2 regions of the uncultured Gordonia sp. genome follow, and region 2 is predicted to be linked to the other one. Evidence: riboswitches for the same ligand, from Rfam matches in the RefSeq annotation. Region 2 holds a riboswitch; the other holds the start of a gene.
The links. Region 2 has a riboswitch for cyclic di-AMP ahead of Q0627_RS06850 (C40 family peptidase). Riboswitches for the same ligand answer to the same signal wherever they lie in the genome.

Region 1 (3,401 bases), on a different contig from region 2:
CTGCACGACATGGTCAAGGCCGTCGACCGGGCCGCCCGGATGGACGACATCCGATTGCTGTCGAAAACGGGGGGCAAGTCGGGGGACTGGTTTCGCGACGGCACCCCGTAAGGACCATCTCATGAGTGCACATGCCGGCCGGCCCCTGCGAGTCGCGCACGTGGTGGTGGCCTCCACCCGAGCGAGCCGGGGTCTCTACCTCGATCAGACCGGTCCGCTGATCGAACAGTGGCTGACCGAACGTGGCTTCGACGTCACCGAACGCACCGTCGTCGCCGACGGCGAACCCGTCGGCGGGGCGATCCGGACCGCGATCTTCGAACAGGCCGACCTGGTCATCACCACCGGTGGCACCGGACTCTCACCCACCGACCGCACCCCCGAACACACCAGACCGCTGCTCGACGTCGAGATCCCCGGCTTGGCAGACGCCATCCGGGCCGCGGGCGCGCCGGCAGTGCCGACGGCGATGCTTTCGCGCGGGGTCGCCGGGATCGCCGACCGCACCCTCGTGGTGAATCTCCCAGGATCGACGGGCGGAGTGCGGGACGGGCTGGCGGTACTGGATACGGTGCTCGATCACGCGCTCGACCAGATCGCCGGAGGGGACCATTGACCGCCGGAGGCAGCACTTGACCGCCGGAGGCAGCACTTGACCGCCGGAGGCGACTCACGGCCCGAGATCTGCACGCAGGTGTGCGACACGCCGATCTCGCAGCATGAGCATGAGGACCGGGTAGTCGGACTGTCCGGAGGTACGGCCGGTGCGATCGTCGGCTTCGGCGGCATCGTCCGCAATCACGACGGCGACCACGATGATGTGGTCGCGTTGTCGTATTCGGCGCACCCGACCGCACCGGCGGTGCTCGATGAGGTTGTCGCCGAGGTAGTGGCGGCGGCCGGTGCCGGTATCCGGGCGGTCGCGGTGTCACACCGGGTCGGTGACCTGCGGGTGGGCGACGTGGCGTTCGTGGTGGCAGTGGCCGCCGATCATCGTGGGCAGGCGTTCGGGTTGTGCGCAGAACTCGTCGACGAGGTGAAGGCACGACTGCCGGTATGGAAGCATCAGATGTTCGCCGATGGGACCGACGAATGGGTGGGGTCGGCCTGAGCGGCTGGGCCGGAGCGCGACGACGTCATGTGCCGAAAGGTCGCCGGACCCAACGCGTCCCTCGCCCCTGCGTCGCTTCGGCCTCAGGGATCAAGATGGTGGGTCGCGATCGGACCGGAAAGGCTTCAAAGACGGCGAAAACCTCCGCACGGACCGTGGTCGACGCGCGGAGGCTTTGGCCGGGATGCTACTTGGGCAGCTGGTTCTCGTACTGGTTGAACAGTGCGATCTGATCGGGGCTGAGCTCGAAGCCGCTCTTCTTGGCGGCGGCCCACATCTTGGTGATCTGGGGATGCACGTTGAGGGACTCGAGGGCCTCGTCGATCCGGTTCTGCACGTCGCCCGTGTTCTTGGCGAGGTGATCGGCGACCTTCTGGATCGCCTGGGGAGCGTCGGGAAGGGTCACCCGGGGGGCCTGCGGTGCGGGCGTGGCGGCCTGGGGGGCGCTGCGCGGGGTGGGTCCGGACAGGACGGTTCCGCAGACCGGCCACGCGCCGCGGCCCTGACCTGCGAGGACACGCTCGGCGACGACGATCTGCTGTTCACGGGTGGCCATGTTGGCCTGCGGGGCGAACTCGCCGCCGCCGTAACCCGACCACGTGCTCGGGCTGAACTGCAGGCCACCGTGGTAGCCGTTACCGGTATCGATGGCCCAGTTGCCGGTGGACTCGCACTGAGCCACCTGATCCCATTCGGCGTCGGTGGCGGCGTGCGCCGACCCGGTGCCCAGGAGTGCTGCTCCGCCGCCGAGGACGGCGCCGGTGAGGGCCACCTTGGCGATGGTCTTGCCGGCAGTGCTGGTTGTCTGTTTACGATGACGTCCGGACATTGTTCTGTGGTTTCCTCTCTCCACGCGCCTACGAAGTCAGCTGTCGGGTTCGAGCGAGAGGTTGCCCGGCCGGATGTCGTGCATCCGGCTTAACCCCAAGGGCATCGGATTATCGATGCCCGGTCTCGCGATGAGGGTGGGTCCCCCGTCCTCGTTCCTGAATGTGGGTCACGACCGGGGGTGGAACGAGGCTCAGCGCGACCACCCGGTCGTTATGTATTTGTTTCTTACGGTCGGTCGTTCGGAGGACCGAACGATTCGTAGACTACGACGTTTGTCGTCGGTATTCACCCATGTCGGCGACGGTATTTCGGGTCGGATTCCGTGCCGCCGGGTCCGGAGAATACGTTCGCCCTGCTCACAGGTCCTTAGTCGACTTGTGGCCGTCCCGTTATCGAGCTGTTATGTGATGAACATCACACCAGGATTCGTGGGTGTCAGCCGCCCGCGAACGGTGGCAGGACGTCGAGCGAGCGGCATGCGCCCAGCGCGGCGGACCGGTCGCAGAACGCGATCTCGTCCCGCAGATACGAGCAGCGCGCCAGTACGCGACGCAGTCCGTCGTTGCCGTCGGACAGCAGATCCTCCAGCTCGCCGAGCGTGTCGGCAGGGTCGATGTCGACGACGGTCGACTCGGCACCGGCCGCCGCGCGGGCGGCGGCGAAGTACCGGACGGTCAGCCGCATCGCCTCAACCGCCTATCGCCGACATCGGCCGGTCGGGCTGGTGGAAACCGGGGTCGTTGACGCCGTGGCCGGCGGCCTTCGCCCAGGTATTGGCGCGCCAAGCCGCGGTGATCGCGGCGTCGGTCTCCTCGGACGTGCGAGCACCGGAGCGCAGTATCGGACGCAGGTCGGTCTCGGAGTCGGCGAACAGGCAGTTGCGGATCATCCCGTCGGCGGTGAGCCGGGTCCGGTCGCAGTCGCCGCAGAACGGCCGGGTGATCGAGGCGATCACGCCGATCCGGGCCGGTTCGCCGCCGGGCGTGTGGTGGCCCGGGACCATCCACGTGTCGGCGGGGGCGCTGCCGCGGGGCCGGTCGTCGTCGACGAGGGTGAACTCGCTACGCAGGGCGTCCAGGATGTCGTCGGCGGTCACCATCTGCGTTCTGTTCCAGCGATGATCGGCGTCCAGCGGCATCTGCTCGATCACCCGCAGCTGATAGCCGTGGTCGAGGCAGAACCGCGCCAGCTCCGGAAGCCGGGCCAGGTCCTGACGATCGGGGACGACGGCGTTGACCTTGATGGTGCCGAGGCCGGCGCGGCGCGCGGCGGCCAGTCCGTCGACGACGTCGGTCAGCCGTGCCCGGCGGGTGATGCGTGCGAACCGTTCGGGGTCGACGGTGTCGAGTGAGACGTTGATGCGATCGAGGCCGGCCGCCACGAGCCCGTCGATCCGGTGGCGCAGGCCCACACCGTTGGTGGTCAGCGCGATCTCCGGGCGCGGGTACAGCGCGGCGAC
Region 2 (3,401 bases):
GAAGGCAGGCGTGGCACTGTCGTCCATCAGACCGGCCAGGGACTTGGCGTCGCCCGCGGTCACGGCCTTCGACAGCTTGTCGAGCAGGGCTGTGACGGCTTCGGCCCGCTGCTGCTCATAGACGTTCGCGTTGGTTGTGGTCGTGGCGGCGCCCGACGGTACGGGCAGTTCGTCGTCGCCGGAACACCCCACCACGAGCGCCGAGGCTGCGAGAAGCGCGACCGTCAGCCGGTAGCCGCGGTTGCGCCGCGAGCAGCCTTCGGACACGTCGGTGATGACAGGCATGTATGGGCGTTCAGTACCGGCGCGCGGAGTTGTACGGTCCCGCATCATCGACGGGCACGACCTTGACCGGAATCCCGAAGGTCGAGGCGTGGATCACGAGGCCGTTACCGACGTACATTCCCACATGTGAGGCATCGGCATAGTAGATGATCAGGTCACCCGGTTGCAGCTGCGACCGGTCGACAGGAGTGCCGCCGGAGAGCTGGGCCTGGCTCGAGCGTGGCAGGGTCTTACCGACCTGCCTATATGCCCACACCATCAGACCCGAGCAGTCGAACGAGTCGGGGCCCGTCGCTCCCCACACGTAGGGATCACCGATGCGGGTGAGCGCCGCCTGGACCGCGGCCAGCGTGTATGCGGCCCCGGTGGGCAGCTGGCGCGGATCGAAGGTGAACCGGGGACCGCGCAGGGCGGCGAGTTGTTTGCCGGTCATCGTCTCGTAGATCGTGCGCACCTGAATCGCCTGCAACTGCAGCGCGTTCTGCTTGGATTGCAGCTGACGCCTCGTCTTGGCGACGGTGGTGATGGCGCGGTCCGCGTCTGCCGCTTTGCGGTCGGCGGTGGTCTTGATCGCGATGGCCTCGCGCTTGGCCTTGGTCAGCCCGCGCAGGTTGGCCGCGGTCTGGCGCGAGAGGACCTCCAGGCCCGACATCTGGTCGAGGAGCGACTGAGGGGAATCGCTGACGAGCACCGCGTACAGGCGGTTGACACGTGCTCCTTTGGCACTCGCACGGGCCAGCACGTTGACCGCACGCTGGTAGCGCGCCAGATCACGATCGACACGAGTCCGGTCGGCGTCGGCCTTACGGGATTCGGTGCGCGCCTGCCGGGCGATCGCAGTCTGCTTGTCGTACTCGATCTGCGCGTTGTGCATCGCTTCGGCAGACTGCTCGGACTCGCGTGCGAGTTTCTTGTACCGGACCAACAGCTGATCGGCCGATGCGGTGGGTTCGGCGTGCCCTGGGCTCGCGACCGCCGCCATCGTCGCGGCAACCAGCGCCAGCGCGGTGGCCCATACGACCAGTCGCAACGGCAGCAGGAACGGCCGGACCATGGACCCCACTGTGTACTTCACACCAAGCTGTTCACAGCGGTGCTTCACATCAAGCTGTTCACAGCGCACGGCCGACGTCGGTCGTGCGCCCTCCGATGCCACTATCGCCATACTCCTCGCGCGACTGTCCTCATTGACGGGATGCGGGCGGGTCACACATCACCGATGCGACCCGCCCGTCACACGTTACGGCACTACGTCAGTAGCGACGGACGCCCACCAGGTTCCACGCGTTGACCTGGGCGCGCTGTACAGGCACTCCATAGGTCGATGAGTGGATGAAGATTCCGTTGCCCTCATAGATGCCGGCATGGCCGCCACCGTTGAAGATCAGGACGTCGCCAGGCTTGGCGTCGGAGTAGTTGACGGCCTGACCGCCGCCGAGCTGTCCGTAGCTGTCGCGCGGAATGATCTTGCCGGCCTGCTGGTAGGACCAGTAGACCAGGCCGGAGCAGTCGAATGCGTTCGGTCCGGCGGCGCCGTAAGAGTACGGCGAACCGATCTTGGTCGCGGCGTACCGGACGGCCTTCTCGCCGGTCGACTGGCGCGGGGCCAGCACTGTGCCCGGGTTGACGCGCGGCGGCGTGATCCTGCCGTGACTCTTCGGCGTGATCTTGGACGGCAACTGCCGCAGTTCCTTCGGGATCTGCTTCTGGCTGATTCCCGGAATCTCGAAGGTGCCGACGTTCGGGATGGTTACCGGGGCTGCCTCGGCAGCACCTGCGGCGACACCGAGCGATCCGATCGACAGCGATCCGGCAATGAGCGCAGACTTGGCGAGCTTGCCGGTCCGTGCGGGCTGTTCCAAACGATGTTTGGCCACGAAGAACGTTCTCCTTCTACTTCTCCCTGAACCGCCTACCGAGTTAGCTGTCGGGTTCGGGCGGAAGAAATTGCCCTACGCCACGTCCGGGTGGACGGTGACGATTCACCCCAATTCGGTCCTTCGCGAGCGAAGGTCCGAAGCCGGTGGGTCCCCGGTTCATCCAGCTGGATGACTAAGCGGTGACCTTCACGGACCACTCCGGTTGGAGTTACGACGCTCCGTCAAGGTCTCAGAAAGGTTACGAAATGAAATGGCCTTCTGTCCACTGGTCGACCGAACAAATTTCTACAGCACCGATCAGCCGGCGCGCAGGGTTTTGGGAAAGTGGGCCGAAGCAGCGCGCTGAACAGGCACAATGGCCCCTCTTGCCGTTCGGGCGGTCGAATTCGTCACCATCGCGGCAAGTGCGAAGACTTCGATGGCCGCCGAGATCTCACGGTCGGCCGTGGGCGCCCCAGCTGTTACCTGGGCTTCACCTTCGGCACTGCCATCGACGCTGCTCGGGGCCGAAAAAAGTACCTGCACCATGCACCCGTCGCAAGCGGCCGGGCGCCCTGGGCACCCGCTGCATTCGATCAGCATATGTAATCTCCGTCTCATTCACTCCGCCGGTGCCCCGATTCACCAGTCGGATACCTGCCGAACGAGACGAACACTAGAACACAGGTACGACAATCACCGGCCCGTGCGGCACGGAGAGGGCTATTCCTCGCCGATCGAGAACCCGCCCTCGACCTCCGAACTGGAATAGCTACGGAAGGCGATGTGGGTGGCGCTGCGGGTCACCCCGGGCAGCCGGTTGATCTTCCCAGTGACCACCTCGGCGATCTGTTCGTGATCGCGCACCTTGATCTTGGCGATGAGATCGACGTCTCCTGCACACGAGTACACCTCACTCACCCCGGGGATGTCGGCGACCGCCTGCGCGGTTTCCGGGATCCGGTGAACGTCGGCGGAGATGAGGACGATGGCGGTGATCATGCTCGCAACCCTAATTCTTCAGTTCTTCGCCGCGCCCAGTTCGGTGCTCAACGCCACCCAGCGATCGAGCACGTCCCGCGAGGCTCCGGAATCGACGACCACGGCGGCCCGGTCCCGAGCGTCGGCCAGGGCCCCGGCGAAGGTTTCCTCCGTGAACGGTTCTGTCTGCTCGAACGCGACGATCGCGCCCGCGGCGTTGAGCAGCACCGCGTCGCGCACCGGCCCGGTCCGCCCGTCGAACAGTTCCCGCGCAAT

Region 1: linked by a shared signal. The riboswitch ahead of Q0627_RS10120 (transglycosylase family protein) and the one ahead of Q0627_RS06850 (C40 family peptidase) in region 2 are both predicted to bind cyclic di-AMP.

The regions. Positions count from the first base shown of each region.
Region 1 is NZ_CALLZT010000110.1:24,031-27,431, reverse strand. Features, by position in the region: gene moaC (cyclic pyranopterin monophosphate synthase MoaC) at 1-111, shown strand, start outside; gene Q0627_RS10130 (MogA/MoaB family molybdenum cofactor biosynthesis protein) at 122-616, shown strand; gene Q0627_RS10125 (molybdenum cofactor biosynthesis protein MoaE) at 695-1,111, shown strand; gene Q0627_RS10120 (transglycosylase family protein) at 1,299-1,940, opposite strand; cyclic di-AMP (ydaO/yuaA leader) riboswitch at 1,950-2,120, opposite strand; gene Q0627_RS10115 (MoaD/ThiS family protein) at 2,378-2,626, opposite strand; gene moaA (GTP 3',8-cyclase MoaA) at 2,631-3,401, opposite strand, start outside.
Region 2 is NZ_CALLZT010000078.1:7,001-10,401, reverse strand. Features, by position in the region: gene Q0627_RS06860 (hypothetical protein) at 1-285, opposite strand, end outside; gene Q0627_RS06855 (NlpC/P60 family protein) at 296-1,267, opposite strand; gene Q0627_RS06850 (C40 family peptidase) at 1,539-2,162, opposite strand; cyclic di-AMP (ydaO/yuaA leader) riboswitch at 2,180-2,354, opposite strand; gene Q0627_RS06845 (Lrp/AsnC ligand binding domain-containing protein) at 2,868-3,146, opposite strand; gene trpD (anthranilate phosphoribosyltransferase) at 3,165-3,401, opposite strand, start outside.